Regions from separate parts of the Brevibacillus sp. BC25 genome, predicted to be linked through region 1. Evidence: riboswitches for the same ligand, from Rfam matches in the RefSeq annotation. Region 1 holds a riboswitch; each other region holds the start of a gene.

Region 1 (10,461 bases):
CGCCATTAAGGTAATGAGAAATCCCAATGGGATCGATGCCAGAATAGCGATGAAGAACAGCAACACTGTCATCTGCGCCCCTTCTAGCATAGGCACGGTAATGGAGATAATATAGTCTAAGCTCATCTGGTATGCTCCTAATTCTTATAATAAAGCGTGGCTTCGCCAATCATTCGGCGAAGCCATCGTATCTTTCGTTTATTTCAACACGCGATTTTCGCCAAACCATTTTTCCGATATTTTAGCAGCTGTTCCATCCTGATTCATGGTATCCAAGGCTTTTTGCAGTTCGTTCAATAACGCCTCGTTCCCTTTTTTGACGCCCACTCCATACTCCTCAGGTGCAAGTGATTCTTCCAACAGCTTAAAGGTTCCAGGTTCTTTTGCCATATAGTAATCGGCAACAATCTGGTCAATGACAACTGCTTCCACGCGGCCAATCTTCATATCGCTCAATGCCAGTACATTATCAGGATACTCTGTAATTGATTTGACCTGATTTTTCATGTCACTTGCATTGACAGCATCAGCTGCGGAAGACAGCTTTTGCAAACCAATTCCTTTACCAGCCAAGTCCGACAGCTTGGTCAAGTTGCTATTTGCCATCGTAACCACTACTTGCGCGTTTTTCAGATAAGGCTTGGTAAAGAGAACCTTCTCTTTTCTCTCATCCGTAATCGTATATCCATTCCAGATCAAATCAATACGACCGCTATTTAGTTCAGACTCTTTTGCACTCCAATCGATAGGTTGAAACTCGACTTGTTTTCCCATCTTTTCGCCAGCTGCACGCGCATAATCAATATCAAAACCGACTAGCTCATTTTTCTCATCCCGGAATCCCATTGGTGCGAACTTATCATCAATTCCGATAATCAGCTTGTTCGCGTCAGCGCCAGTCTTTGCGCTGGAACAGCCCACTACCAATGAAACAATCGCACTCAATAACAATGACATCCATGCTATTTTCTTCATCGTGATGATCCCCCTCGTTTTCTCTACTCTATATTTTACTCTGATAAAGTGGTAATACGTTAACAAGGTATCATGATAGCACATTAGCAAAGAATAGTCGATACTTTAGTAAACAAAAGCGCCTTAGAAATATACGCCAAATGAATGAGTAAAATGCCCGACTAGCAGATGCACGTCTTTTTCTTTTTTCCGACACTCCCTCGTTCCTCTATCTTTTTGATATACTCCGTAGCCAACGGAACCTTGCACGCTGTCTGTCCGACGTCCACATGCACTTTGCCAATTTCTGCGGCCACTTCCAACGCTTCCTGATGAAGTTCCGGTACATACGCTCCTACTGAAATAACGAATTGATTCATGGTGTACCGTACGCGATTCTGTTCCTGGTGAATCGTCTCCTTTACTCTCATGAGGAGCCGCTTGATTTCTTCTTTATCTAGCCGTTCATCGGGAGTAATCGACAAGTAGTTCGAATACGTATTCCACCCACATGTGGCTACCATCTCTTCTTTTGACTCGATCCATTCCCGCGCCAACTCCATAGCAAAATGGCTCTCAGCGGCTACACTCGCAACCGTATATTCGGCGGGCGCGTACCAAGACGCTTCCTTGACCCAAGCCTGCAGCCGCTCTTTTGTCATGCTCTTCGGGTCAACCGTCAATCCGGCCAAGTACATGGCGTCGTAGTTTCCCGTATCGTACAGCGCCTGGACGAGCTGCTGATCACGCTTTACCTCCTTGACCAGCTTTTTCATATCGCCGACTCGCACGCCAAACAAAGGCTCTTTCCCCCCATGCCGTAATAACGTTTTTTTCGTCTGCTCTGTCCCCAGCGCTTCGAGCTTCTGCATGACTTCTTCCAACGTCATCTTTCCACCCTCCTTTTTCTTCTATTAATAGGATAACCAGCAGCGCTACCTCCAACACGAAAAAGCCCTCCTCATTCAAAGGAGAGCTTTTTCGTATTGGAGCTTGACGTCTTTTTCCTATCCTTACGCCTGATTGCGTACTTTGATATACGAAACATTTCTCACATTGATGACAACATCATCATATTGAAGCATTCCGTCGCTTTGATTCGCGACCATTTGAATGATCTCTTCCGGTTCCGTCGATTCGATGCTAATCGTTTCACCGCCACCGGAAAAGTAAAATTGAATCACTTTTACTTCCTTCATAAAATCCCCTCCTATTCCTTCTAGTTATCGGATGGTTGGAAAATTTTTGTTATGGGTGATTTTTATGTATACTTTTGTTGCAGCTATTCCGTTTTGAATGTCTATCACTTCAGTGAAAAGGGGTTTGTTGAAAATGCCGGATTCGGTACACACGAGAAAAGGAGCAGTTAAAGCCTCACTCATCCCTGAAAATGTATTAGCACTCCTTCATGCTGGAGAATTAGAAAGCGTCAATTTGACTGAATGGCAGGCTGTTGATCATATTCATCTATTACGAAGCGTTCTGCCTCATGTTCAATTAGATGCGCATGTCGCTCGACTTGTTGATCAATTAGAAGAAACGGGATCTACTAGCGGAATGAAAGCTATCCGTCTGATTGGACTAGAACTACTTGCGATCTTATACAAATCGGGTGAACCCACAGCTACGTCTCCCGTTTTCCTATCGTTGGCTACCCACAAGTCAGACAGTGTACGTTGTTGGAGTGCCTATATCATTGGCTTGGACAACACCTTATCGCTCGAAGAAAAACTAAGGCAAATAAGAAAATTCGCGGCAGATCATCATTTTGGAGTGAGAGAGATCGCATGGATGGCGATTCGAGATTCTCTCGTGCATGATCTGAACCATTCCATTCAACTCCTGAGCAAATGGGTACTTGATACCGACGAAAATATTCGCCGCTTTGCGGTAGAAGCCACACGCCCACGAGGTGTCTGGTGTAAGCATATTGACGCATTGAAAAATGATCCTGCTCTCTGCCTACCTTTGCTCATGCCAGTGAAGTCAGATGCATCTAAATATGTTCAAGATTCTGTAGGGAATTGGTTGAACGATGCGAGTAAATCACAACCAGACTGGGTGATACAGCTTTGTGACGAGTGGCTAAGAATCTCTGATACAAAGGAAACGAAAAGAATTGTTACCAAAGCGAAAAGAACCATTCTGAAGACCCAAACCGAACAGAAATGATGAACCGAATCTCATATTTATCCCAATTTTATTTGTTGAATTCATTATCCAAGGAAAGTTTGCGCTTAATCGATCAATTAACCTCCTTAACCCCTTTCCCCAAAAATACGTGCATTCAAACACCAGAAACTTTTTCGGAGGGATTCTACTTCATCAAACAGGGGAAAGTACGTTTATATAAAGTAAATCGGGATGGTCGGCAGTTTACATTTGATATCCTCGGGGAAGGCAATGTGTTTGGAGAAGTGGATCTGCTCTCGTTAGGTACACGGGAGATGTATATAGAAACCATTGAAGACTGCCTCATTTGTAAAATGAGCAAAGCAAAATTTGAGAGCTACATAATCGAACATCCGCAACTGATGATGAAGATCATGAAGCTCATTAGCGATAGAATGGTTTCGATCAGCCAAGCAGCCGAAAATCTTGCCCTTCTCCCTTTACAAGATCGCATTATTTCCACGTTAGTAAGGCTTGCCGACCAATTTGGCAATCCTAACAGTTCTGCGTTTCAACAAATTGAGTTACCTCTTTCCCATCAAGAGCTCGCCCATTTTGTCGGGGCATCCAGGGAAGCTGTGACGGTAGCATTACGTGCTTTAGCAAGAGAAGAACTGATTCAAACAGGCTTTAAAACCATTTCCATTCATCGGGACAACATTTTAAAGAAGATGTAATCCAGTTTACATCTTTCCCTCCAAAAGAAAGATATCGTAAAGCTATAGCTTCTACTATTCTTTCGAAAAAGAGGGGAACGACATATGGATAAACCACATTTCCAGAGCCTGCGCGAAGAGCTAGATTATACAACCATTCAAATAGCAGACTTCCTCACTCGTGAAGTAACAGATTCATTTACAAGATCAATCGAGGAGCTAAGGACCTCTGGACACGCAAAGGGCTTGCCGATTGGTTCGTTTGCGCCTGATTTCACATTGAACGATCACACTGGCAAGACCATTACCTTGTCGGAAGAAATCGTAAAAGGTCCCATCGTCCTCACGTTTTTCCGTGGATCATGGTGCCCCTACTGCAATTTGGAGCTGCAAGCATACCAAAAACAGATCGATAAGATAACCTCTCTGGGTGCCCAATTGTTTGCCATTAGTCCACAATCTCCTGCACACTCTCTTACTATGCAAGAGAAAACCGGACTGAGCTTTCCCGTGTTATGCGATACCAACAACCAGATAGCAGAAAAATATAAACTCAGATTCAGACTGCCTGATTATTTACAGGATACCTACCGATCATTGGATATTGATCTCAAGCATTTTAATAGTGACGATTTTTGGACGCTCCCCATTCCTGCTACTTATATCCTCGACAACCAGGGCGTAATCCGGTTAGCATGCTTAGATCCAGATTACAAAAAGCGAATGGAGCCAACCGAAGTTTTAGACATTCTGCGTACCCTAACCTAACGCCTATATAACGAAGAACCAGTTGATACCATAACTGGTTTTTTGTACGTCTATGCTTTATGAACAATTAGTTTCTTTTCCCTACCAAAACTTGACAAAGTTATATCTTTTGGCTTATATTTTGCATGATTATCTCTAGCAAAATTCGACACGTTTTTACAAATTTTGCTAAAGAATGCAAAAGGCAAAGTCATCGAAAGGTGGCGACGCAAAACCACGGGTCTACAGTCTTTGACCATGATAGCCGGGTTGCCATCATCTTGAGACTATTTTTTCGATGTTGGTAGCTTCGGTTGTTCCATTTCGATGGAACGGCCTTTTTTTGTGTTTACATTTTTGAAAGGAGGATGAAAGCACTTTCATTTTCGTAACGGATGGAAAAACATAACTTTTGAGACGTCAAACATACACAACATGGTTCAATCAGAGAAAATGATGGAGTGGACGAGTTATGTACAAACAAGTAGAAACCGTACAAGAGTTAGCAAAATTTCATGAAATCAAAGAAACAGTATGGACAAGCATGGGCTTCGAGATGGAGTACGCGAAAGAAGGCTCGGCTCAGTTCCTCTTAATTGCCGAAGATGGTGAAGCAGGTGGAACATTTGAAATGACGCCCTTTTCCAAATCAAGTGCTTATATGAAATCACTTTTTCAGGATGTTGTTACAGAAGATATGAAAGTAATGGAGGTAGACAGTCTCGCTGTTTTGCCGAAATACCGCGGACAACTAGGGCAAAAGGGAATTTGCTTGATGATAGATTACGCTGAAAAGAATGGTTATACCCACGCAATTGGGGTAGCAGATCCGACTTTTTTTTCGTTCATTAACAAGAAGTATCAAGTAAAAGCGACTCAGACCAAAGATATCGTCTTTTACAAAGGGGCCGATGCCATTCCGACCCTCTTCCATCTAAAAGATGTCTATGACAATAAGCACGATCCGAAATATTCCTGGTACAATTCGTCGTCATCCAACCAAGTAAAAGTCGAGGTAGGTGGGTAACATGGATAACATCGATAACATTGATTTATTGAGAAGAAGAAACAATTGGGTCGTAATCGTATTCGCAAGTATTATTACGATTGTTCAGGTCTTAAACCTCTTTCTAGGCGTATCGTACACATTCGTTTTCACGATACTGGGTATTTTGTATGGCGTGCTGGCACCTTTTACTTACATCTCCAATCGCCCGAGTTTCCGTGAAAAAGCAGCGCCCTTCATGAAGTTTTTCAACCTCGCCGTAATCGGGATCTTCATGTTCATCGTAGTTGGACTGGACCCGCATATGATCAATATCATGACCATTATGTTCTTTGTAGCAGTCATGGGGATTTATCAAGACCGACTCATCAATATTTTGACGATTGTATCGACATTGGGTATTGTCTCTTACTACTTCCTGACACAGAGAGAAACGATTTTCCATTCGACTAACAATATTGATCTGATGTACTTCCTGCTTACCTTCTGCTTCGTCTCTGTCACGAGCATGATGCATGCTGTATTCAATAACAAGCTGCAAGAGGAAAGTGAGCAACAAAAGCAAGAAGCGATTGCCTCGAAGGAATCGTTGCAACGTGTTCTGGATCAGATCAATGAATCACTCACCTCTATGCAAGACTATCAAGAGAATTTGAACCAGGTGACGGACGGTGTGAATGTTCGGGCAGTCGAAACCGTCGCTTCCCTGCAAGACATTATGGAGTCCTTTACGGTCCAGACCAGCAATACGGACGAGCTGCGTCGGGAAATGAGCTCGACGAATCTGCAAGTTGAGGATATGACTCGCTCTGTTACAGAGATGCATGAGTACGTAGAATCGACCAAAGAAGCCACTAGCGAGAGCGGCAAACGCATTGGCAACATCGGCAATGACTTTGAACGATTCATCACGGACATCCAAGGTACGAACCAGCTGATTCAAGAGCTCAATAAAGAAACCGAATCAATTGGGAAAATCATTCAAACCATTTCCGAGATTTCTGCACAAACCAATCTGTTGGCACTCAATGCCACGATTGAAGCGTCTCGCGCAGGCGAACACGGCCGAGGATTTGCTGTCGTAGCAGATGAAGTACGCAAGCTGGCTGAATCCTCCAAGCTATCCTCAGAGTCGATCTCGAGCCTGCTCATGACCATTCGCGAAAAAATGAAGCTCGTATCGGATATGATTTCCGAGTCACAGACTTCTTTTGAGAAAAATAGCGAGGGCATCCTCGAAGTACAAGAAATGTTCACCAATGTAGACAACTACATGCAAAACTTTGCGGATAAAACGAAAAACCTGCAAGAGTTCATCATCCATGTGCACAGCATGATTCAGGAAGTCGGCGCAAAAGTAGAAGTCAACGCAGATATTACTGACAAGAACAAAGAGAGCCTGGAAGAAGTGCTTGTTCTCGTTTCTGAACAAAAAGACGAAGTCGTTAAGGTTTCTGGCGGCTTTGAGAAAATCGAACAACAGATGCGTGGTCTCCATATGTAGCATTCCTGCAACCGCCTTTCACGGGCGGTTGTTTTCTTTTCTCATTTTGTAACTAAGCCCCCGTATAATAGAAATATTCTGATAGTTTATTTTGGACATTGGAAGGAGGCACGTCATGATGGATGCACGTATCGAAACGAAAACCATTCAGACCGATCGCCAGCTTGTTTCCTACCTGACAGCAGGCGTACCCGAAGGAGAACCGCTGCTCCTCATTCACGGCAATGCATCAGCCAACTTGTTCTGGGACGATACGATTGCGGCTCTGTGTGACCAATACCGTGTGTATGCACCTGATATGCGTGGCTATGGAGCAAGTGAAGCATTGCCCATCGATGCGACACGCGGTTTGCGAGACTGGTCGGATGACCTTCATTCGTTTATTCGGGCATTGGACTTACCAACACCTGTCCATCTTGCCGGCTGGTCTTTGGGTGGAGGGATCGTAATGCAGTTTGCCATCGATCACCCGCAGGAAGTCCGTTCTTTGATTCTGGTCGCGCCGATGTCCCCTTACGGCTTTGGCGGAACCAAGGATATAGCGGGCACCCCGTGCTACAGCAGCTTCTCAGGCTCGGGTGGAGGAGCCGTCAACTCCGAGCTGGTCAAAAGGATAGCAGCCAAAGATATAAGTAATGACTCTCCCTCCAGTCCTCGCAATGTCATGAATCAGCTTTATTTCAAGCCCCCGTTCCAAGTTGACCGAGAGCAGGAAGACCGTTATGTGAGCGCAATACTCTCTACGAGAACAGGAGAGGGCTTTTACCCCGGTGCTTTTGAATATGTAAACGATTGGCCCGGTGTTGCTCCTGGGACGACGGGGATTACGAATGCGATTTCTCCCAAATACGTAAATTTGTCCGGTATTGTCCAGATTGAGCCCAAGTGTCCGATTTTATGGATTCGTGGTGCGGATGATGCCATTATCTCGGATCAGTCGCTTGCTGATTTCGGTACGCTGGGCAAGCTTGACTATGTCCCCGGATGGCCGGGGGAAGACGATTATCCCCCGCAGCCAATGGTCTCCCAAATACGTGACGTGCTCGAACAATATCAGCGCGCTGGTGGTTCCTATAAGGAGATTGTTATGGAAAATGTGGGGCATGCTCCACACATCGAGAAAACAGCCGAGTTTATAGAGCTCATTCGAAAAACCGTCAGGGCATGACCCTGACGGTTTTGGGCGAACATCCAATCAGCCTTACTCGTGAGAATGCCATTATATTACTTTTAGCCTCGATCGCTTTGGAAGAATTGGGGCTCAGTCATATCGTCAATGCGAAAGCAGAAAAGATTCAGTATGCACTCGGAACGATGCCAGGACTTACTCAGCCTGTATCTCTCAGTAATTTATTCCTACTGAATACGAGTGTTCAAAATATGCTACAGACAGTCATTCAAAGAGAGATACTGCTCTGCGATACACTAACGGTAATACAAGACTCCGAAGTTTCTACAGGGCCAACTACATTAACCGGCCCCCATATGTAAACAGGCTAATTCGGCGTTTCTTTCTCCGCTTTCGATACCTTCAAATTAAATTCTCTTTCCTGTTCCTCGATAATCGCTCGATCCTCTGCATTATCTCTCACTACTTTTTGCGTCAAAATCGATCCAACTGCTACCAGAAGCATACATGCGATATAATACCCCTTTTCGTGCAGCTGAAGACCTGTTGCATTGTATAAACCGATGGAAAATAGCAGTACACCTGCGCCCAATGTAAAGTATGCCAAGAAAGTGAAGGCTCCCGTGTTGCGCATCCGATGCTTTTGTGGATACATAGTAACACCCCTCACATTTTGTTTATGTAGCTCATGCAAACAAATATAAGTCAACCGGACGATTTCTCGCCCGGTTGCCTCTATGATTACTTCACAGCTTCCTTCTTGCCAAAGAAAGTACGCAACGCCTTGTATACCTCGCCCTTTTCCCGAATGACACAATGCATGAATTTCGGCTCTTTGATGTGGCGATATGCTGACATAAGGGTTGAATGGCGATTATACTGATTCACTTCGCCATAGCCGAACATGTTGCATCTCTCCATGAGCTCTTTTACCAGCTTTACGCAACGCTCATTGTCAGACGTGAGGTTGTCGCCATCGGAAAAATGGAACGGGTAAATGTTGTACTGCGATGTTGGGTAGCGGCTATCGATGATCTCCAACGCCTTTTTGTAGGCAGAGGAGCAGATCGTCCCCCCGCTTTCCCCTTTCGAGAAAAAGGTGTCCTCCGTTACTTCCTTCGCATCCGTATGATGAGCAATGAAGACGATCTCGACTTTTTCGTACTTGGTGCGCAGAAAACGTACCATCCAGAAGAAAAAGCTGCGGGCGATATACTTTTCAAACACGCCCATACTTCCCGACGTATCCATCATCGCAATAATGACAGCATTGGAATGTGGCTTGATGATCTCTTCCCACGTCTTGAAGCGCAGGTCATCTTCGGTGATCCCCAGCTCCATATCACTGTAGCCTGCCAGCGCATTTCGGCGGATGGCCGCGATCAGCGTACGTTTTTTATCAATGTTGCCCATCAAGCCTTTTTTCCTGACATCATTGAACCGAGTCTCTTCCACGACGATTTGTTCCTCGTCTTTTTGTTGAAGGTTCGGCAGCTCCAGCTCGGCGAAAAGCATCTCCTGCAATTCTTCTACGCTGATTTCAGCCTCGTAGTAGTCTACACCTGGCTGATCACCCGCTCCCTGCCCCTTTCCTGGCCCTTGGGCCGGATCACCGTCACGGGCTACGACATCGCCTACTTTACTGTTTCCTTTACCTTGACCGCCATGTTTTCCCTTTTGGAAGTTAAAACGCAATCGGTATTCATCCAGGGAGCGAATAGGGATCTTAATAACTTCCCGACCATTCGACATGATGATGTTTTCTTCGCTGACGAGATCGGGCAGGTTTTTTTTGATCGCTTCTTTCACTTTTTCCTGGTGTCGATTTTGGTCCTGGTACCCTTTGCGGTGCAGCGACCAGTCTTCCCGGGAGACAATGAACGATGATTCATCTTTCATGCCGTCTCCTCCTAGCAACTGGCGCAATCTGCGCCGAATATGACGTGCTCCTCATGTCGCCAAAGTTCTGTCATCTGTTCAACAGGCTACCCACATAGCGCAGCAGCTCATTTGCGCAAACTGGGCAATATTGATGCTCTTCGATAAGACGCTTGGTGACCTCATTAATCTTCTTGAGCTGATGCTCATCCGGTGTTTTGTTCGAGGTCGTAATCTTGACGACATCCTTCAGATCGGCAAACAGCTTCTTCTCGATAGCTTCCCGCAGACGATCATGCGTGCTGTAGTCAAAACGCTTCCCTTTACGCGCATAGGCCGAGATACGGATGAGAATTTCTTCACGGAAGGCCCGCTTGGCATTTTCCGAGATGCCGATTTGTTCCTCGATAGAACG
Region 2 (10,461 bases), on a different contig from region 1:
TGGATGCCGGACGTCGTCAGCGCGCAGAAGAACGGGAAGCTCATTTCGTTGAGCTGCGAGCGCAACAGGTGAAGGAGCAGCAGAAGGAAAAAGACAAAGAGTTCTCTCCTGTACGTGAAGCCTTGAAGAAAAAGACGAAGGTAAAGCCAGGCTACAAAAAGAAAATAGCGCGTGAGCTGGGAGAACTGCAAACGCAGTACGAGAAAAACCGCAAGAAGGCAGAAGCGATTGCGGCACGTAAAGCGGGTAAATCCGTGAAGCCAGGCGATGCCAAAAAAGCGGGAAAAGGTGGAGCAGCACGCTCTGCAAAGGGCGGAAAACCGTTTAATCAATCCTCATCCGCTGGGAAAACACGTGGAAATAAGTAAAGATAATAAGACAAACTGTCCAGATTCGAAAAGGGTCTGGGCAGTTTTTTTGTTGGGTGGGATACTACTCTTTCTATTACGTATGTGTTAATTGGAAAATGCTCTGAGATAAAACGATGAACAGAAGAAATTTAAGAAAAGCCGCTCATTAGTTAAAAATATACGGTTTTGAACCTAACTCCCTTTCTCTTTGAAAGAAGTTGTTATAATGAACGTAAAACAAGGAGGGAGATCAAATGGATCGGATTGATGAACAAATCCTCCGCTTATTGCGGGAAAATGCCCGAATCACCAGCTCAGACATCAGCAAGCAGGTTCATTTGTCCGTGCCTGCGGTCTCCGAGCGAATACGCAAGATGGAGGATTCAGGACTCATCAGGCAATTCACAGTGAAGCTGGATCGGGAACAGCTAGGGCTTCACCTAATTGCGTTTGTGATGGTGCAAATCGAGAAAACGGAGCATATTGCTGGCTTCCGCGAAACGGTCTTGCAGGCAGACTGTGTGCTGGAATGCCATCATATTGCGGGAGCTTACGATTATGTATTGAAGATTGCGGTAAAAGGGACGGCCGATCTGGAACGATTCATCTCTGAAACATTGAAGCAAGTAGAAGGTGTAAGCAAGACGAATACGATGATCGTCCTGTCTTCCATGAAAGAGGAGATGTGAACCTCGTGGCGATCTGGAACGGTCTATTATTTGGGATGATGCTCCAGCTATCCGTTGGTCCGGTTTGTCTGGCGGTGTTGCATCGCTCGATGACTCGGCGATTGCGGGATGCACTCATGATGGTACTGGGTGTTGCACTCGCAGATGCGGTTTATATGGTGGGCGCGATCGGGGGACTGTCGCTGCTGTTACAAATCCATTGGGTCAAACAGATGGTTTTGATTATGGGAGCCCTGATTTTGACTTGGTTTGGGATTCAAACCTTGCGTGCCATAAAAGGCAGAGGAGATCATGAACAAGCACCAGTCCAGCATGCACCATCGGGTCGAAGCAGCTTTTGGCACGGCGTGCTTCTGACACTTGCGAATCCTCTGACCGTTCTATTTTGGGCGGGAGTATTTGGCTCACTATTGGCATCTGGCACTTTTGTTCATTCAACAGAGTTGTTCTTGTTTGCGACAGGCTGTCTGTTATCGACTTTATTGTTCCTGGGGCTGGTAGCTTTGTTGGCCGCGTATTTGGCGCGATTTTTTCGCCCGGGATGGCTCAACGTTTTTCATGGGCTCAGTGGTATTTTTCTGATTGGGTTTGCGATTGTCCTTTTCGCAAAAAGCGGTTTGATGCCGCCATACTGGCCTTTTTAAAGGAGTTCGGAATGATTGCATCGAATTTTAATAGCATACAGGATTTGCGATAGAAAATAGTGTTTTCCTCCCATGTGATTTGGGTAATAGATAGGAAGATAGAACCCTTTCTTGTAAAAGTACAATAGTACAGGGTGTGAGGAGAACCAGTGATGACGACGGATACGTGCTTGAAATGCGGCAGTCCGATGGGCCGGGGAGAGTACAGTTGCCAGGTTTGCGGAGAAAACGAAATACAAGACTACCAGATGATTCGCAATTACGTGAGAACTTATCCGAATTCGAATGCGATGCAAATTGCCAACGCAACAGGAATATCTGTTTCAAAAATATTGCGTTATATTAGAAATGGCTCTTTGACCGTAGTAGACAATCCGTCCCACAGAGGGCGATCATAAGAAAAAGAGAAAAGCTCACAAGCAGTCACGAATGCATTTCGTGTAGCTTTGTGAGCTTTTTTTATTTTTGATGCAAATCTACAACCAGCGTAGACCCTTTGGATAATGATTTTTGAGTTGCCCCTCAGATTGCTTGCCCCAACCGATGGAGAATCCATTTACCGTAACCAGCGTCCAGCCGCTTTCACCGTCATGCGTGAGCGCTTCTCCTTTTAAGTACCGCAACATTTCAGGATCTTCTGCGCCATATGAAGCGACACGGGCTGCCTCCGCAGGGGAGAGGGAGAGTGCCAAGGCGTGTGCAGGTTCAAATCTGTTCTTTTTTACAGTTCCTAGGTGCAGACCGACGCGCGCGACCTTTAGCTTGTCCCAATTGAGCTCAGGAGCAGGTGAGTAGTAGAGCTGCTCGCCAAACAAAAGAAAAGCTGATTCATCATCGAATGGTTGGGAGAGCGTCGGGAGTGCTTCGTCCGCGAACGTACGCCAAGCTGCTAGGGCTTCTTTTCGACCTGCCGGAGCAGATTTTGCCGCACGCTTTTCTTTCCGTTTCCCGGAAGGTTCATGAACTTCTGCGGACTCACTCTTTTGCAGCTTGGCGAGGTAATGACCTTCTCCCTGTAGACGATGCGGCCACAATCTGGCTGTCTGGGTGAGCTGCTCATTTTGTGGCGACGCCCATTCTGGTTGACCAGCAGAAAAGCAATCTGCATGTGGCAGCGGGACGATCTCAAATTCCGGGTGACTTCCCAGGAAGTTAACCAGGGACTGCTCATTTTCTAACGGAGCGAATGTACAGGTGGAGTAGACCAACGTCCCGCCTGGCTTCAGCATAGCAGCGGCCGCCTCGAGAATATCGCCTTGCATGACATGGCACTCCGTTACTTTTGCTGGGCTCCAGTCTTCGATTGCTTCGGGTAGCTTGCGAAACATTCCTTCGCCAGAGCAAGGAGCGTCTACTAAAATTCGGTCAAAAAACTGAGGGAATCGCTCCTGTAAGCGTTCGGGCGTTTCGTTGGTCACGACGGCATTGGTCACGCCGCAGCGCTCCAGGTTTTCTGACAAGGCTTTTGCCCGAACAGGATGGATTTCGTTTGCCACGAGCATTCCTTGTCCATGCAAAAACGCTGCAAGCTGCGTCGATTTGCCCCCTGGCGCTGCACACAGGTCGAGAATTCGCTCACCAGGTTGTGCACCGAGTGCTTCGGCAGCGGACATCGCACTTGGCTCCTGCAAGTAGTACATGCCAGCGGAGTGAAAAGGATGCTTGCCGGGCCGATCTGGCTCTTTGTAGCGAAAACCGTTTTCGCACCAAGGGACTGCTTCCAGAGCAAACGGCGAGATATTTAAAAAATCGTCACGATCCACCTTCAACGGATTGACCCGCAAGCCGTGTGTCACGAGCTGATCATACGAGGAAACGAATGCCTCATAATCGTGTCCGAGCAAGGTTTGCATGCGCTCGGTAAATGATGTTGGTAAATTTTTTGTCATAACAGCCTCCGATGTCAGATTTTGGCCCCATGTGAAAGGAAAAGATAGAATCATGGCGAATCATAGAGAATGAGGTGAGAGCATTATGGAAGGATCCCGTGCAAAACGCTACCGCTCCCGGCGGAGGAATGACTCGGAAGTAAGCCGGTTTTGGATCATGGGGTTGCTGTTCTCACTGCTGGTGCTCGCTTTTGAATTCTTTATCGAAATACCCGCCGACGCAGATTGGCTGATCGATATGGAGATGGCTTTGTTTTCTGCCAGCTTTACGTTACTTGCCTTTTATCTGCTCGGACTTACCTTTGCCTTTTCTCGCCACCAAAAGGCAGGGAAGATCAATCACCAAATCATCATCTATGTATGGTTGGGTGCGATCTTGTTTCACTTGTTCCTGCTCATCAGCAATTTGTCCAATCAGCATGTGTACAAAGCAGGGATCATTCTATTTTTAGGACCATTGTTTTTAACTGTCTACCATTTTATCACGTACTTGGCAGCTTTGCGCGAGGAGCGTGAGGAGCAGGAGGCAGCTACGACAGCTACGCTTGAGCGTACGGCCTACCAGATGATTCTGGAGGGTGGGCGTGTATACAGCGAGATCAGTCGCCTGAAAACAGAATATCCAGAAGTGGAGCAAATGCTTCGTGCCAACGATTTTCACGATAAACTGGAGCGCTATGCTTTGGAAATGCAGCAGTATTTGCAGGCGAAGCATTTTGAGCGTAAAGACGTGGAGCTCTTGGAGGGTCACTATTATTTCTTGGAAAACTTGCTGAGCTTGGCGAAACAACATCCGGGAATAATCGAGTCCCGCGTATATAGCCGCCGAGGTGACAATTGATGGGTACAAAGGAGAGAGAAGCGGATGTTTTGGAAAAAAGACAAAGGCCTAGCAGAAAAAGAGACAGCAGCGACGACAGTGGCAACTCCCACAACCACAATGGCAGGCCACCAAGACGCTTGGAAACATGAGCTTCGCGGTATTTACGAACAGATGGGTGCGATTCTCACTTCGAACCAAGCGATGAACGCCGAATCCGAGCAAACGGTGCGATTGGTGACGAGGATGAAGCGTGTCGTAGATAATATCCAGGTCATTAACGAGCGGGATGATGAATCTGCGAGCCAACTGTCGGATCGAGGAGAGCGCTTGACGGACATCTGTAAACAATCGGTAGCGCGTGCAGATGAAGGTAAGAAAGCAATGACGGACGTTGTGGAAGTCATGAGCCTGCTGGACAAAGAATCGGTTCATACGTCCAAGTCCATGAGCCGCTTGGAAGAGCGCTCTTCGGAAATTACGAGTATCGTTAAGGTGATCAGTGACATTGCGAATCAGACCAACCTTCTCGCCCTGAATGCAGCGATAGAAGCGGCACGTGCGGGTGAACAAGGCAGAGGCTTTGCTGTCGTAGCGGATGAGGTACGGAAGCTGGCCGAGATGACAGCGAATTCGACCAAGACCATTGCAGAACTGATTGGCAAGATTCAGGAAGAAACAAAAGAAGCATTGTCCAACAGTGAAAAAAGCAGCAGTGCGATCAAAGGCGGGCTTTCCATCAGCAAGGATGCTGCACAGAAGACAGATCAGATCGTGAACGCTTTCCAGGCACTGAACGTCGAAGTGTCAGGTGTGATGGAAATCATCGCGCACCAAAAGCGATTTGCTGACGATGTGTCCCAGCAGGTAAGTGATGCGAAGGGCTTGCTGGAAGAACTGAATGAAGGCTTGGCCAAGCACGTGAGGGACGCCAACGCAGTAGAGCAAAAGCTCGCGATGAGTGTAAAGGATGTCAAATCGTTATTGTGAGTATGAGCAGGAAGAATCAGGAGTCCGTATCCAAGCGATGCGGACTTTTTGGTATTTATTCACTTCCTTTCACGAAATATTTACATGTTTTCGTTTGACTATTCGAAATGGAGTACTATAATCAAAGTAGGATTCTCCATATCTTTCCTTTTTTCGACAAAATCTTATCAGCATTCGCTATGAATGGGCAAACCCACTGAAAATTGGGGACGCAAAGCCACGGGCCTAATGTACACGCTACGATGGCAGCCGGGTTGCCGACTAGCAGTGTATTTTGCTGTTTTAGTTTTACGGCTCCTTTCATGCGAAGGGGGCCTATTTACTTTACAAAAGGGAGAGGTTAAAGCATGTCAATCCTTCAAACACTGGACAAGCAGTACATCAATGGGGAGTGGCGCGACGGACTTGGCGCGAAGACATTGCAAGATATCAACCCTTACAACGGGGAAGTCATCGCAGAATTCAAAATGGCAAATTTGGAGGATATCGACGCGGCTTACAAGGCGGCAGCCGACGCGAAAAAAGAGTGGGATGAAGTGAATGCTTATACCAAATCCCGAATGTTGGAGCGTGCTGTTCACTATATCGAAGAGAATGAAGAAGAAATCATTCAGATCATCATTCGTGAATTGGGTGGAACCCGACTGAAGGCATTTTTTGAGATCGGGCTTGTGAAGGATATTATTCGCGAGGCGGCTACGTTCCCGGTACGCATGGAAGGAAAAATTCTGCCTTCTCCCGTAGACGGAAAAGAAAATCGCTTGTATCGGATTCCCGTAGGAGTTGTCGGTGTCATTAGTCCGTTCAACTTCCCGTTCTATCTGTCGATGAAGTCCGTAGCTCCAGCTCTTGGTGCGGGCAACGGTGTCGTCCTAAAACCGCATGAGCACACGCCAATCACGGGTGGCACTCTCATCGCGAAAATTTTTGAAGAAGTAGGTTTGCCCAAAGGCTTGATCAACGTTGTTGTGACGGATATTGCTGAAATTGGCGATGGTTTTGTCTCCCATCCGATTCCGCGCATCCTTTCGTTTACAGGCTCTAGCCAAGTAGGAAGCCATATCGCGCAAGTGGCAGCGAAGCATTTCAAAAAGGCGATTTTGGAGCTGGGCGGCAATAGTGCACTGATTGTTTTGGAGGATGCGGATCTACAGTATGCCGTCAATGCAGCGGTATTCAGCCGCTTTACCCACCAAGGTCAGATTTGCATGTCGGCTAACCGGGTTCTGGTTCACCAAGATGTATACGATAAATTCCTCGATCTGTATGTGGAAAAAGTATCTGGACTCAAGGTTGGCGACCCAAATGATCCTGACACAGTAATCGGTCCGTTGATCAATCAACGGCAAGTCACCAACCTGATGGCAACGATCGATGAGGCGATACGCGAAGGGGCCGTTCCTGCACTGAAAGGGGAAGTAAAAGGCAACGTGGTCGAGCCGATCGTATTGACAGGAGTGACCACAGACATGTCGATTGCATCCAAAGAGCTGTTTGGTCCGGCTGTTTGCATTATGTCGTTTGCTTCCGAGGAAGAAGCAATTCGCATGGCGAACGAGACACCATTTGGATTGTCCGGGGCGATTCATACCCGCGATCTGGAGAGAGGTGCACAGATGGCCAAGCGCATCGAGACCGGCATGATTCATATCAACGATGGAACGATCAATGACGAACCAATTGTGGCGTTCGGCGGTGAAAAGCATTCCGGATTGGGACGCTTGAATGGTCAATGGAGCCTAGAAGAGTTTACTACGCTGAAATGGATTTCGGTTCAGCACAAAAAGCGTCAATTTCCGTACTAATGCCAGCAAAATATAGAGGTGAAGAGGGTCATGAACGGTTACGTAGAATGGAACGAAACAGAAGCTTCCGAAAAGGGGAAAAACGCAGAACTGCTCGAGGCGTTCATCAAGGTTGCCCCCTATTTAAATGATTTACTCACCGATGACATTACCATTGGGGTCTACGACACGGAAAAGCTATTGCGTAATGTGCCTGCCCAAACATTTGCGCTGCAAGTCAAGCCAGGTGATCCACTACAAGAAGGAGATGTGATCACCAACGCGATTCGTAAAAACACCAAGCAGGCGATGATAGTCCCCAAAGAATTATTTGGTTTTCCTCTCGTCGCACGGGCGATCCCCCTGCATGATCACACGGGAAAAGTCATCGGCGGTGTCGGCATTGGTTCGAGTATGGAGCGAGCTAATGAGCTGTATGAAATTGCCGCAAATCTCTCGAGTGTCGTCGAACAGGTCAGTGCTACGACACAAGAGATGGCTGTGCAGATCGGGAATTTGAACGAGCAAATGAAGGCGGTCTCAGAGCAAGCCAACGATGTGAGCCATAGTACGACTGAGATCGAGCAAATTACGCTCGCCGTGAAAAAAATCGCTGATCAAAGTAACATTTTGGGACTGAATGCGAGCATTGAGGCTGCGCGGGTAGGAGATGCAGGGCGTGGATTCGCTGTCGTTGCGAATGAGGTTCGCAATATGGCGACGGATTCACGGGACAATGCAGACAAAATCAAGCAAACCACAGATTCCATCCGGGATTTGATAACCTTGCTGCAAAATTCGATTGAATTGATCAATCAAACCATGGAGAGTCAGGCAGCTGCTACGGAGGAAATTTCTGCGACGATGGTCGAAGTGAGCGACAATACGCAAAAGCTGGCAGGGCTGTCCCAAGAAGTGTTTGAAATAAAGTAAGCCCATACATGTAACAAAATTCCCCTCTCAGGAGTCTAACTTTAGAGAGGGGAATTTTTCCTTTAGTTTTTTTGTGTGGTAGGTAGCGATTGCTCCAGCATATAGCGATACACCGGTACTTCATCGCCTTTTTCAACGGGCAAGAAGTTAAACGTGACGTAGCTGTCTACTGATTCCGGTTCCATGGCCAATGCTATGAAGTTGGCGTTTGGCTGGGCCATGCTGAACACGTAGCTACCCGCAGGAAAGGTTTTCGTTGTTTCTGTTACATTTGCAGTCACTTGGTTGGTGAAATGCCCATTCTCGTAAATCGTATTCACCTTGTTTTCCAAAATGGTGTAGCTTTCTACCGCTATAGTCGTTTCTTTTGATAGCTTGCTTACCGAAACACCGAGCAGTTCCAGCTTGGCTGCAACGTCATGGTAGCCAGGAGGCATGAGATAAGCAGTGGGGCGCTCGCGTTCGAGTACGGGATAGGCATCCGTGGAGCTTACCCAGTCGATGGGGGTAGACACTTTTTTTGCTGTAGCTAGATCGACCACTTCGAGAGATTGACCCGGTACTCGCTTATTCTCACTCAGGATGACGAGTTTGTCGTTGTCGTTCGCCTTTTTGCCTTTTTCCATGATTTCTGCGCGTGCCTGCGTCACAGTGGACTTGATTGCTTTGGCGTTGGCTGCTGTTGATTGGATGACAGCAGCGTGAGTCATGGCCTGACTATATACACGGCGCTCAAAATCGGCGCGTCCAATGCCGATGCCGCGTGTTTCCACCAAAAACGTCAACGTGTTTTTCAATCCCAAGGCATTGCGTCCGATTCTCGTCTCTGTGCTGCCTTCTGTTGCGGTCACTTTTCCGTCCTTGCCTTTTGCAAGCGTATAGTATGCGTGATGAGAAAGTTGCTCCTTGTCGAGTGCTAGTTGAACGTCAGCCAAGAGCAGGTTGTCTGACATTTTGCGCAGGTTGGCGGGAATATTCAAGTTCTTCGCAGAGGAGATCAGAACATCGTAGGAAGAGATTGCGCCTTTTTCCCCAACATCGCGAAGCTGGCTGGAAGAGACGCCGTATTCATGAGCGTCAAGCACGACATCAGGTTGATAGGCATGGATGGCTTGGTGAACGGCTTGCACCTCTGGATATTCTACCTTCATGTAGTCGCGGTTGGCATCCAGCTCTGTCGCGATGTAGCGTTTGAACTGGTAGGAGCCATCCGGGTTGATGCGAGGAACAATTGCAACGTTTACTTTATCCAGGAGGTCGGTGCCAAGTTTTCCTTCTGCCAGCCATTTGGCGATCACGAGAGCAGATTCACCAGAGGCGGGTTCATTTCCATGGATTTGTGCCTGGAGCCAGATGAGTGGCTTCTCCTTGTTTTGTTTGAGCTTGCCGTGGTCTTTGCTGAATAGGAGCAGGGGGATATCGCGACCTTCCAAGGATGTACCGATGGAGAGCAGCTTGATTTCCTTGTTGCCTACAGCCAATTTGCTTATGTAAGCCATCATTTCTTCCTGGGACGTAAAAGCCTCTTTTCCTTCTTGGAAGCCGGGTGTCTCAAACTGGATAGTTGGCTTGGGAAACAAGCTCTCAATCTGTGCAGGCTGTACATAGGTTGGCCCTATTCCGTAATAAGGAATGTGGGGCGGTGGTTCAGCTTGGGTGGCATGGATGATTGAGGGGCTGGTGAACAGAGATATTACGAGTGCTGTAGAAACAACGTAGCGTACTTTCTTGTCCATAAATTCCCTCCTGCGAAATAGAAATTAGACACCTATGATTAATTTATCAGATTATTATAAAAATAATAATCGCTACGAAATATTCATTTTAAAGTAGGACTTTCGGTTCTCCTTTAATAGAATAGGGGGATGACATGGTCAGAAAAATCAGCAGAATGCTCCTTTTGATGACGGCCATCGCCGTAAGTAGTTTCTTTCCGAGCGATATTTCTGCAAACGAATGGAAAAAACCAACAGAAACAGAAACTGTTGACCACCTGAATGGCGCGATTCACCAAAAACAAGAATTTCGTTTCTCAGATGGTGTCACGTATTGGGCGCATAAAATGACAGGTCAGCGCAATATGATGCCCTACGTTTTCACCATCCCGATTCAGGGCAACAGTCAGAACATAATGTTCCGCTATCGAGCTTATGATGAGTCGAAGAAGCCGTATTGGAAGGTTGTCACGCTTGATCAAGCACAGACGCTTCCGCTTTCCTCTGGTTTTGTAGAGACAGAGGGCAGGTATATTTGGTTAGGTAAGCCCATTACCTACGTGGATAATGGTAGAGCTACGATTGAAGAAAAGCCGGCATTGTCGATACCAGTCGAAGTAAAACAGACATCATCTGGTGTCGAGCTG
Region 3 (10,461 bases), on a different contig from region 1:
TTCGGGAAATAACAGAGAGCCTGCATTCTGAACGTTTGTCGGAATGTGGGCTTTTTCTTTTGCGTAATGTGTCGAAGAGGAGAGGAGAAAAAGGAAAAATGCAGAATGTAGAGATGGTGAATCGATAAAAAAATTCTGATATGGCAGGGAGGTAACTAACCGCTCTGAAAGAAGGAAAGAGTGAGTTATAAGGGGTTAGCAGAAAATGATTTTGGCGAAGAAAGTTAGATTGAAGCCAACTGCTGAACAGGAAAGGCAGCTGTGGAAGTCCGCAGGAACTGCTCGTTGGTCGTACAACTGGGCACTATCAAGACAGGAACAAAATTACCAAAACGGTGGGAAGTTTCTATCTGACAGGGTTTTACGCAAAGAGTTGACTCAGTTGAAACAAACAGACGATTTTGCTTGGTTGTATGATGTATCTAACAACGTGACTAAACAAGCCGTCAAAGACGCCTGTGAAGCATTTAAGAAGTACTTTAAGAAATTGAGCGACAAGCCAAGGTTCAAAAGTCGCAAACATACCAAACCCTCGTTTTACAATGACAATGTGAAGTTGAAAGTGAAAAATGATAGGGTGTTGATCGAAAAGATTGGTTGGGTTACTACGGCAGAAAAGCTACCTGCGAATGTGAAGTACACGAATCCGAGAGCCTCTTTTGACGGGAGGTATTGGTACTTATCAATCGGTATTGAGCAAGCAGTGGAAAAACCTAAACTAACTCATGCAGTCATTGGCATTGATGTAGGGATAAAACACCTTGCTATATGCTCAAATGGAATGGTGTTCAAGAACATCAATTATTTCCAGGCAGTTAAGAAAGCGGAGAGGCGATTACGCAGGTTGCAACGTAACGTTTCTCGTAAATACAAGATGAGTAAGGAGGGAAACCGTTTCGTCAAAACGAGCAACATTGTAAAAGTCGAGAATTCTATTCGTTTGCTTAATCGGAGACTAACGAATATCCGTAACAACCACCTCCATCAAGCTACAAATGCTATCGTGAAAACCAAGCCTGGCATAGTAGTGATGGAGACATTGAATATCAAAGGCATGATGAAGAATCGTCATTTGTCTAAAGCCATCTCGCAACAGAAACTTTACGAGTTCAAAAGACAAATACAGTACAAGTGTGAGAAATACGGCATTCGCTTTATGGAAGCTGACAAGTGGTATCCTTCATCAAAAACTTGTTCTGAATGTGGTCAGATAAATCGAGACTTGAGACTATCAGACAGAATATTCAAATGTCAATGTGGGCTAAAGATAGATAGAGACCTGAATGCTGCTATCAATCTGGCAAAACTAGCAAGCTAACACCAAACAAGTTACTGTTAGTATGTAGGATTCGTTGCATCCGAATTTACGCCTGTGGAGTGTCATATCCAATGTAAGTAGCTTCGGCAAAAGCAGGCACGAAGAAGCAGGAAGCAAACAAGCTTTATAGACTTTTATAAGGTTTTGGCAACGGCAAAAATGAAGTCTATTGTTGAAATTGCCAAGAGTGCAGGTATCGAAGAACAGCATTTGGAGCTATACGGAAAGTATAAAGCCAAACTATCAGATGAGCTATGGGAGCAAGTGAAGGAGCGCCCTGATGGCAAACTGATTCTTGTTACAGCGATGAATCCTAACCCGGCGGGAGCAGGCAAGACGCTCACGACGATTGGTCTGTCACAAGCATTAAATTTTCTCGGGAAGAAAACAATTGCAGCGCTTCGCGAGCCGTCCTTGGGTCCTTGCATGGGGATCAAAGGAGGAGCAACCGGAAGTGGCCAAGCACAAATTCTCCCGGCTGATGAAATTAACCTGCATTTTACAGGGGACATTCATGCGATTACAGCTGCACATAACTTGTTGGCAGCGATGATCGACAATCATATTTTCCATGGCAATCCGCGTGGGCTCAATCCAAAGAAAATCGTCTGGAAACGGGCAATGGACATGAACGACCGCGCACTGCGTAACATCGTTGTTGGTCTGGGTGACGGCAATGGAATGACGCGTGAAGATGGCTTCATGATTACGACCGCGTCGGAAATCATGGCGATTTTATGTTTGAGTGAGAATCTAGCAGACTTGCGCGAGCGGTTGAACCATATCATTATTGGCTACGATTTCGATGATCAGCCAGTACGGGCAGAAGAAATCAACGCGGTCGATGCGATGTGCGTTCTCTTGAAGGAAGCGATCAAGCCCAATCTCGTACAGACAATCGAGGGAACTCCGGTCATCATTCACGGCGGACCTTTTGCCAATATCGCGCATGGGTGCAGTAGCGTGATCGGAACCAAGATGGCCTTGAAGCTGGCGGATTACGTCGTAACAGAGGCGGGCTTTGGTGCGGATCTGGGAGCGGAGAAGTTCTTTGACATCAAGTGTAGAAAAGCAGGTCTGACTCCATCGGCTGCTGTCGTGGTCATTACGGTTCGTTCGTTGAAATACAACGGCGGGGTAAAAGTACCTGACCTCGCAGTGGAGAACTTGTCTGCTCTGGAAAAAGGCTTCGAAAACGTCAAGCGCCATTTGGAAAACCTGCAGAAGTTCGGTGTGCCAGCAGTGGTGGCTATCAATCATTTTGCGACGGATACCCAGGCAGAGGTCGATGCCGTAGTTGCGCTGTGCCAAGCGGCCGGAGCCGAAGCGGCTCTGTCCAAAGTGTGGGCAGAAGGAGGAGCAGGCGGTGTCGAGCTGGCTGAAAAAGTGACTCGTGCAGCAGAGCGACCTTCGTCCTTCCGATTCTTGTATGAGGAAGACCTTAGCATTAAAGACAAGATTGAGACAGTCGTGAAAGAAGTATATCGTGGATCAGGGGTTGTCTTTTCGCCGCTTGCATTGAAAACGATGCAAAAGGTAGAAGAAATGGGCATGTCCCATCTGCCTGTGTGCATGGCGAAAACACCGTACTCCTTTACGGATCGCGCTGATCTGTTGGGGGCACCTGTTGACTTCACAATCCAAGTGAGTGAAGTGCGCATATCAGCAGGAGCTGGTTTTATCGTCGCACTGACCGGAAGCTTGGTTACGATGCCAGGCCTCCCGAAAAAGCCGGCTGCGGAATCGTTATATGTAGACGAGGATGGGCAAGTGATCGGATTAAGCTAATCAAAAAAGTTTGACAAAAAGCTGACAACTGTAAAAGGTTGTCAGCTTTTTTTCCATTTCGAGGTTTATTGGCGGAAAGTTATGGGAAATGAAAGGTGAGATTGAAAAAATGTGGACCTTAATTGAAAAAACAACAAGGAATGACAAAGGCAAACCTGCTGAAAGGCAGGGACGCAAAGCCACGGGTCTAAGGACGGAAGTCAAATGACTTTCGCAGCTAGGACAGCCGGGTTGCCATACCGTAGTCATGATGGACTGTCGGTGGGCAGTCTTTTTTTTGTTGAAAAAAGAGAAGGGAGAAGTGATTCGGTATGAGAAATAGTTTGAAGAATAAGCTAATTATCGTTTTGTGCCTGCTGTTGGTTATTAGTTTGGGTACGGTTTGCGGTGCAAGCTATTGGAGTGCTTCCAATCTTTTAGCAGACAGTCTGGACAAAGAAGCTGAGTTGTCAGCTAGCAATCTCTCGATTCGTATCGATGGTTTCTTTCAAGAGAAAATTGAGATTGTAAGTACGATCGGAGGGTTGATGTCGGCTGATCAAAATGTCGAATTCGACCTGAAACTCATTCAAGAAGCCCAAAAGAAAAACCCCGAGTTTGAGACGTTCTTCTTTTCGCATGACTTAAGTGGTAAGAAAGTGATCAATTTCATGGGAGAAGTGACCGACATTTCGGATCGTCCGCATATTAAGGAAGCTAGTAAAGGGGAAGGGAAGGTTGTTGTCTCCGAGCCAGTCATTTCGAAGCGGACAGGGAATAACATCGTGACCCTTGTCGTTCCATTGATGAAGGACAATCGTCAATACGGTTATATCGGTTCTACTATTCCTATCAATGAAATCCAAAAAAAGGTGTCCGAAGAGAAATTTGGCGAATTTGGCTACGCCTTTTTAGTAAGCAAAACAGGAACATTTATTTATCATCCGAATAGCGAGTACATTCTGAAGGAATCGATTCTCGACATGGGTATTCTTGAGCTTCAGACTGCTTTTGAAGATATCAAGCAAGGGAATCATGGAATCGCCCAATATATATACGAGAATACAGAGCGATTTGCTTCCTATTCTCCTACCAGTTTGAACTGGGGCGTATACATCACTGCACCCGTAGCGGAGCTGCATGCGCCTGTCGATCAACTGTCAGTCCGATTGATGGTTATTTCCCTCATCGTATTGGCAATTGGGGTTGTCCTCGTTTATTTCTTGGCTGTACGCATGGTGAAACCAATTGAGCGTCTGAACCACGCAGTAAATGTAGTGGCGCAGGGGAACCTGAAAGAGACCGTAACAGTTGATGGAAAAGACGAGATTGCCGTTCTGTCACGTGACTTTAACCAGACCGTATCGCACTTGAAAAATTTGATCGAAGACGTATCTCTATCGTCTGATCAAGTACAGCGGTTTAGTCAGGAAGTATCCGAAGGCATTAAACAAGCGACGGAAAACATCAACCAAATCGGTTCGTCTATTGCACAGATTTCTGAGGGAGCAGAGGCGCAGGCCACTAGCTCGCAGGATGTCGCGTTGTCTATGAATGACATGGCAGCAGGAATCGTGAAAATCGCGGAGACGTCTGCACATGTTTCAGAAGCTGCCCAGATAGCAACAGAGCAGGCAGAACAAGGAACTGCTGTGGTAGAGCAGGCAGTTCGCCAGATGGGAAGCATTGGCGAGGGAACATCGAAGGCGACAGTAGCCATCGAGCAGCTCAACAATCGTTCCAAAGAAATCGAAGGCATTCTCGATACGATCAGTCAGTTGACCTCGCAAATCAATTTGCTTGCCTTGAACGCTTCGATTGAGGCAGCACGTGCCGGCGAGCATGGACGTGGGTTTGCTGTAGTTGCCGGAGAGGTGAAAAAACTGGCGAACCAATCCGAAGAATCCGCATCCAAAATTGCGATGCTGATCGGGGAAATCCAGCAGGATACTCATCATGCGGTAGAGGTCATGACCGCGGGCAACCAAAACGCACAGCAAGGTATTCAACTGGTCGAAGAGGTTCGCGAAATCTTCGGGCATATTTTGGAATCTTCTCGTAACGTTGCCGCGCACATTTTGGAAGTATCCGCAGCATCTGAACAAATGTCAGCAGGCTCCCAACAGGTGAGTGCTTCTGTAGATGAAATGCATAGCATTGCGAAACATGCTTCACTCGACGCACAAACGGTGGCAAAGGCAACCGAAGAGCAGCTTCAAGCCATCCAGGAAATTGGCCAGTCTGTCGAGAGTTTGAACGCAGTGGCAGAAGAATTACAGCAAGGAATCGGCAGGTTTACTGTGTAGGAGGCAGCTCAACAGGTTGTAAGTCCTCTTTCTTTGAAAGGGGGGATGCCATTAAGGATGATGGAGTTTATTTCTGATAACTAAATTCATTACCGTTTAACAGGAGGAGAAACCAGATGAAAAAATTTACAAAAACAATCTTGGCGAGCACACTCGCTGCAACAATGCTCATGACATCAGGAACAGGTGCTTTTGCCGCAACAGCGGTTAAGCCTGTCACAACCGTAGCTGCTGAAACTGCTAAAAAACCGCAAGCGAAGAAGTTTGAATCCCGTTTGGATGAAATCATCGCGAGAGGCTACATCCTCGTAGGTACTCCAGGGGACTACAAACCATTTACATATTTGAATCCGAAAACAAACCAATTCGAAGGTTACGATATCGATGCGATGAAAGAATTCGCAAAAAGCCTGGGAGTAGAGGCGCGTTTTGTCCAAACCTCTTGGCCGACACTGATGGACGATCTCTTGGCAAATAAATTCGATATTGCTGTCGGAGGCGTTACGCGCAACACAGACCGTCAGAAAAAAGCACACATGAGCGATCCTTATATTATGTTCGGTAAAGCTCCGCTGATTCGTGCAGTTGACAAAGACAAGTACAAGAGTGTAGCAGACATTAACAAGCCAGAGGTGCGCATTGGTGTGAATCCAGGTGGCACCAACGAAAAATTCGTTCGTGAACATCTGACAAAAGCAACTGTAACAGTTGAACAAAACAACCTCGACATTCCTGGTCTGGTAGCAAGCGGTAAGTACGATGTGATGATCACAGATACGCTGGAAGCAATTGTGTATTCCAAAGCAGATTCCCGCCTGTATCCAGCTCTGACCGACAATCCGTTCACGAAGAGTGAAAAAGGCTACATGATCCATCGCGGAGACACCATCTTCGCTAACTACCTGGATCTGTGGATGGACGAGATGAAACTTCAAGGAATGTTTGATGAGCTTTACAACAAATGGGTAAAATAATCCGATAACAGACAAGCAGCCTGATTCTGGGCTGCTTTATTATTTTTTAAAAACGGTAGCATCACAAAATCAGGCAATTTGGGTATATATGCAGTTTGCTTTTTCAGTCATTGCATGGTACGATTACAGCTATGTTCTTTAGGGTGCTACGTACAATCGGGGATAAAAGGGCATGTTCCGGATCGTAAGGAATAGTGCCCTTTTTTTTGAGAATTTTATAGATGAAGGTATTGATAAAGGAGACTGACATTCATTGGCGACTTTTAATGATTTTGGCTTACATCACTCCATTGTTAGAGCGTTGAGCAACATGGGCTTCGAAGAGGCTACAGCGATTCAGGATCAAACGGTTCCTGTAGCACTGCAAGGTCGTGACCTGATCGGTCAGGCACAAACAGGTACTGGTAAAACGGCTGCATTTGGTATTCCACTGATTGAACGCTTGGATGAAACAAGCGGAAATATTCAAGGGGTTGTTTTGACTCCAACACGTGAGCTGGCTGTTCAGGTTGCAGAAGAGATTAATAAAATTGCCCAATTTAAAAACATCTCTGCCCTGCCAATCTATGGTGGTCAAGACATCACGCGTCAAATCAAAGCGTTGAAAAAACGTCCACAAATCATCGTAGCAACACCTGGTCGTTTCATGGACCACATGAGAAGAAAAACCATTCGTCTGGATGCCATTGAGGTTGTTATTTTGGATGAAGCGGATGAAATGCTGAACATGGGTTTCATCGACGACATCAAGGAAATCTTGAAAGAGGTTCCAGACAATCGTCAAACGCTGTTGTTCTCTGCTACGATGCCGAGAGCGATCCAGGAAATTGCGCAACAGTTCATGAACGAACCAACCATTATTCAAGTGAAAGCAAAAGAAGTAACCGTGCCAAACATTGCACAGGAATACATGGAAGTAGCTGAAAAGCAAAAGTTCGATGTACTGTGCCGTTTGCTGGATATTCACTCCCCTGAGCTGGCTATCATTTTCGGTAGAACCAAGCGCAGAGTTGATGAGCTGTCCGAAGCCCTGACCAAGCGCGGTTATGGTGCAGAAGGTATCCACGGTGACTTGAACCAAGCGAAACGCGACAGCGTGCTCCGCAAGTTCAAGGAAGGTACGATCGAAGTGCTGGTAGCGACTGACGTGGCTGCACGTGGCTTGGACATCAGCGGTGTAACGCATGTATTTAACTTTGATATTCCACAAGACGCCGAGAGCTACGTTCACCGTATCGGTAGAACGGGACGTGCTGGTAAAACAGGTCTGGCAATCACGTTTGTGACTTCCCGTGAAATCGACCATCTGCGTCTGATTGAGCGTACAACGAACCGTCGCATGGAGCGCCGTGCGGTTCCTTCGATGGCTGAGGCTTTGGAAGGTCAACAAAAGATGACGGTAGACAAAATTCTCGAAGCATCTGGAAGAGACGATCTGTCTCCTTATAAAACGCTGGCAGAGCAATTGCTGGAGGATGTCGATTCCGTAACACTCGTATCCGCAGCACTCAAGCTGTTGACCAAAGAACCAGATATGACTCCTGTTCGCCTGACAGAAGAGGCTCCTCTTCGTGTAGGTAAGAAAAAGCTACCTCCGAAAGGAAAAGGTGGCTTCGGTTCCGGTTCCGGTTTTGGTGGAAAGCGTCCATCTCGCCCACGCAATGGCGACTCTCGTCCGCGCAGTGGTGACTCTCGTCCACGCAGTGGTGACTCTCGTCCGCGCAGTGGTGACTCTCGTCCACGCAGTGGTGACTCTCGTCCACGCAGCGGTGACTCCCGTCCACGCAGTGGCGAATCTCGTTCACCACGCAGCTAAGAATCGAGCGGTATTGTAAGCAAAGACTGGTGTGCACTTGTGCGCATCGGTCTTTTTTCATGTTGACCTGCCTGCGAATATTTAGGGTGATCTGTGACAAACTAGGAGTGTTTTGGCACGGATTTTTCGCGCAGGGAGAGAGTGCACGCATGAGGAAAACAGCCATTGGAAAGTGGGCTGGTATTTGGCTCGCCGTATTGGGTGGGGGGATGTCGGTTCATGCAACTGGACATTCCCTTGATCAAGCGAAGGAGATTTCTGCGATTATCGAGCCAACAGACATTACTAAAGAGGACGCCATACGAATCGCCTTGCAGCAGGTAAAAGGGCGGGTTGTCCATGTTGAATTGGAAAAAGACGAAGGTGTTCTCGCGTATGAAATTATTATTCTCACCGAGCAAAATCAGGTGTTTGAGATCGATGTCGATGTGAAGACTGGAAAAGTGATCAAGGTTGAATCGGAAAATTTGTAAGGAGAAGGCTTCTGCAACTGGGCAGAGGTCTTTTTCCTATGGGCAATTAAGTTTTGGCAACAACGAGTCAGACAAATTCGCGCTTTGATTTTGTTGTTACCCCCTATGAAAACGCTTTATATTTAAGGTGTACACATTATCATTTTAATCATGTCAACATCTCATAAATAGGGGTAAAGGAGGGTGCAGTATGGAGAGCGTGGAAACAAAAAACTCTTCGGGTGGAATACGGGTCTCGGTACAAAAGTTTGGACGGTTCTTGAGTGCGATGGTGATGCCAAATATCGGGGCTTTCATCGCTTGGGGATTGATTACCGCTTTATTTATCCCAACAGGTTGGCTGCCTAACGAAAATTTGGCCAAACTGGTTGGACCGATGATTACGTATTTACTGCCACTACTGATCGGTTATACCGGCGGGAAAATGGTCCATGATGTTCGAGGTGGGGTCGTAGGTGCAGTCGCTACGATGGGGGTTGTCGTAGGTGCAGACATCCCGATGTTCCTAGGAGCCATGATCATGGGTCCTTTGGGCGGCTGGGTCATAAAAAAAGTGGACCAGTTGTTCGAAGGAAAAATTCGTTCCGGCTTTGAAATGCTAGTGAATAACTTTTCTGCGGGTATTGTTGGCGGGTTACTGACGCTTTTGGCTTTCCAAGCAATTGGGCCTGTCGTTGTAGGCTTGAGCAAGGCGCTTGCAGCGGGTGTAGAAGTCATTGTAGGTGCAGGATTGCTGCCGCTTGCCAGCATTTTCATCGAGCCAGCGAAGATTCTATTTCTGAATAATGCGATTAATCACGGTATTTTGAGCCCGATCGGTCTGGATGAAGCGGCGAAGATGGGGCAATCGATTTTCTTCCTGCTTGAATCCAATCCGGGGCCAGGTCTGGGAATATTGTTGGCATACTGGCTTGCTGGGAGAGGCAGTGCCAAGCAATCGGCGCCGGGTGCTGTCATCATTCACTTCTTCGGGGGTATCCACGAAATTTACTTCCCGTATGTGCTGATGAATCCACGTCTGATTCTGGCGGCTATTGGTGGCGGGATGGCTGGTGTGTTTACCTTCACGCTGCTTGGTGCAGGCTTGGTGGCGCCTCCGTCTCCAGGTAGTATCTTCGCCTTGATTGCAATGGCACCGCGGGGTGGATTGCTTCCGGTACTGGCTGGTGTGTTGGCAGCGACTGTCGTGTCCTTCCTCATCGCGTCTGCTCTCTTGAAAATGAGCGCGAAGACAGACGAAGATGAACTGGAAAAAGCGACAGAAAAAATGCAAGAGATGAAAGGCAAAAAAGCACAGGCACAAGAAGCGGTAGAAGCTCCAGTGAAGAATGAGGTAGCTGCTGCTGACGTGAAGAAAGTCGTCTTCTCTTGCGATGCGGGAATGGGCTCCAGTGCGATGGGAGCGGCGTCCTTGCGCAAAAAGTTCAAGGATGCGGGCCTGACCGAGATTACGGTCATCAATACGGCGATCAACGACATTCCAGGTGACGCTGATATCGTCATTACGCACAAGTCTTTAACAGAAAGAGCGCAGGTCAAAGCGCCTTCTGCTGAGCATATCTCCATTGAAAACTTCTTGAATAGTCCCGAGTATGACAAGTTGGTCAAACGCCTGGGGTAAAGGGAATCAACGCTAGTGAGAGCTAGCGTCTTCCCTCTTTGGCGTTGAGGAGGGAACGAAGACATGCATGTATCCTCTCGACAGCGATCTATTATCGAGATTTTATTGAAGGAACAAAAAGGAGTTACCGTTGGTTCGATCGCCGAACAGATTGGTGTAAGCGGCCGTACCGTTCACAGGGAATTG

Evidence for each region. A riboswitch is a leader RNA that binds a small molecule or an ion and turns the genes downstream of it on or off. The one in region 1 is predicted to bind cyclic di-GMP.
Region 2: linked by a shared signal. The riboswitch ahead of PMI05_RS14675 (aldehyde dehydrogenase family protein) and the one ahead of PMI05_RS22605 (GNAT family N-acetyltransferase) in region 1 are both predicted to bind cyclic di-GMP.
Region 3: linked by a shared signal. The riboswitch ahead of PMI05_RS18705 (methyl-accepting chemotaxis protein) and the one ahead of PMI05_RS22605 (GNAT family N-acetyltransferase) in region 1 are both predicted to bind cyclic di-GMP.

What each region holds. Positions count from the first base shown of each region.
Region 1 is NZ_AKIX01000095.1:8,642-19,102, forward strand. It holds gene PMI05_RS22570 (amino acid ABC transporter permease) at 1-126, opposite strand, end outside; gene PMI05_RS22575 (amino acid ABC transporter substrate-binding protein) at 199-975, opposite strand; gene PMI05_RS22580 (DNA alkylation repair protein) at 1,137-1,844, opposite strand; gene PMI05_RS22585 (hypothetical protein) at 1,968-2,153, opposite strand; gene PMI05_RS22590 (DNA alkylation repair protein) at 2,287-3,126, shown strand; gene PMI05_RS22595 (Crp/Fnr family transcriptional regulator) at 3,126-3,803, shown strand; gene PMI05_RS22600 (peroxiredoxin-like family protein) at 3,888-4,550, shown strand; cyclic di-GMP riboswitch class I at 4,724-4,807, shown strand; gene PMI05_RS22605 (GNAT family N-acetyltransferase) at 5,002-5,556, shown strand; gene PMI05_RS22610 (methyl-accepting chemotaxis protein) at 5,549-7,039, shown strand; gene PMI05_RS22615 (alpha/beta hydrolase) at 7,155-8,207, shown strand; gene PMI05_RS22620 (hypothetical protein) at 8,204-8,530, shown strand; gene PMI05_RS22625 (YiaA/YiaB family inner membrane protein) at 8,536-8,823, opposite strand; gene yhbH (sporulation protein YhbH) at 8,910-10,067, opposite strand; gene PMI05_RS22635 (PrkA family serine protein kinase) at 10,138-10,461, opposite strand, start outside.
Region 2 is NZ_AKIX01000050.1:24,394-34,854, forward strand. It holds gene PMI05_RS14640 (DEAD/DEAH box helicase) at 1-368, shown strand, start outside; gene PMI05_RS14645 (Lrp/AsnC family transcriptional regulator) at 605-1,039, shown strand; gene PMI05_RS14650 (LysE family translocator) at 1,045-1,683, shown strand; gene PMI05_RS14655 (hypothetical protein) at 1,836-2,081, shown strand; gene PMI05_RS14660 (RsmB/NOP family class I SAM-dependent RNA methyltransferase) at 2,160-3,572, opposite strand; gene PMI05_RS14665 (hypothetical protein) at 3,658-4,413, shown strand; gene PMI05_RS14670 (methyl-accepting chemotaxis protein) at 4,438-5,382, shown strand; cyclic di-GMP riboswitch class I at 5,559-5,644, shown strand; gene PMI05_RS14675 (aldehyde dehydrogenase family protein) at 5,730-7,187, shown strand; gene PMI05_RS14680 (methyl-accepting chemotaxis protein) at 7,218-8,099, shown strand; gene PMI05_RS14685 (M14 family metallocarboxypeptidase) at 8,162-9,835, opposite strand; gene PMI05_RS14690 (hypothetical protein) at 9,970-10,461, shown strand, end outside.
Region 3 is NZ_AKIX01000067.1:13,643-24,103, reverse strand. It holds gene PMI05_RS18720 (FAD-binding oxidoreductase) at 1-12, shown strand, start outside; gene PMI05_RS18715 (RNA-guided endonuclease TnpB family protein) at 206-1,318, shown strand; gene PMI05_RS18710 (formate--tetrahydrofolate ligase) at 1,463-3,106, shown strand; cyclic di-GMP riboswitch class I at 3,245-3,345, shown strand; gene PMI05_RS18705 (methyl-accepting chemotaxis protein) at 3,418-5,391, shown strand; gene PMI05_RS18700 (transporter substrate-binding domain-containing protein) at 5,508-6,365, shown strand; gene PMI05_RS18695 (DEAD/DEAH box helicase) at 6,619-8,181, shown strand; gene PMI05_RS18690 (PepSY domain-containing protein) at 8,331-8,654, shown strand; gene PMI05_RS18685 (PTS mannitol transporter subunit IICB) at 8,845-10,275, shown strand; gene PMI05_RS18680 (BglG family transcription antiterminator) at 10,339-10,461, shown strand, end outside.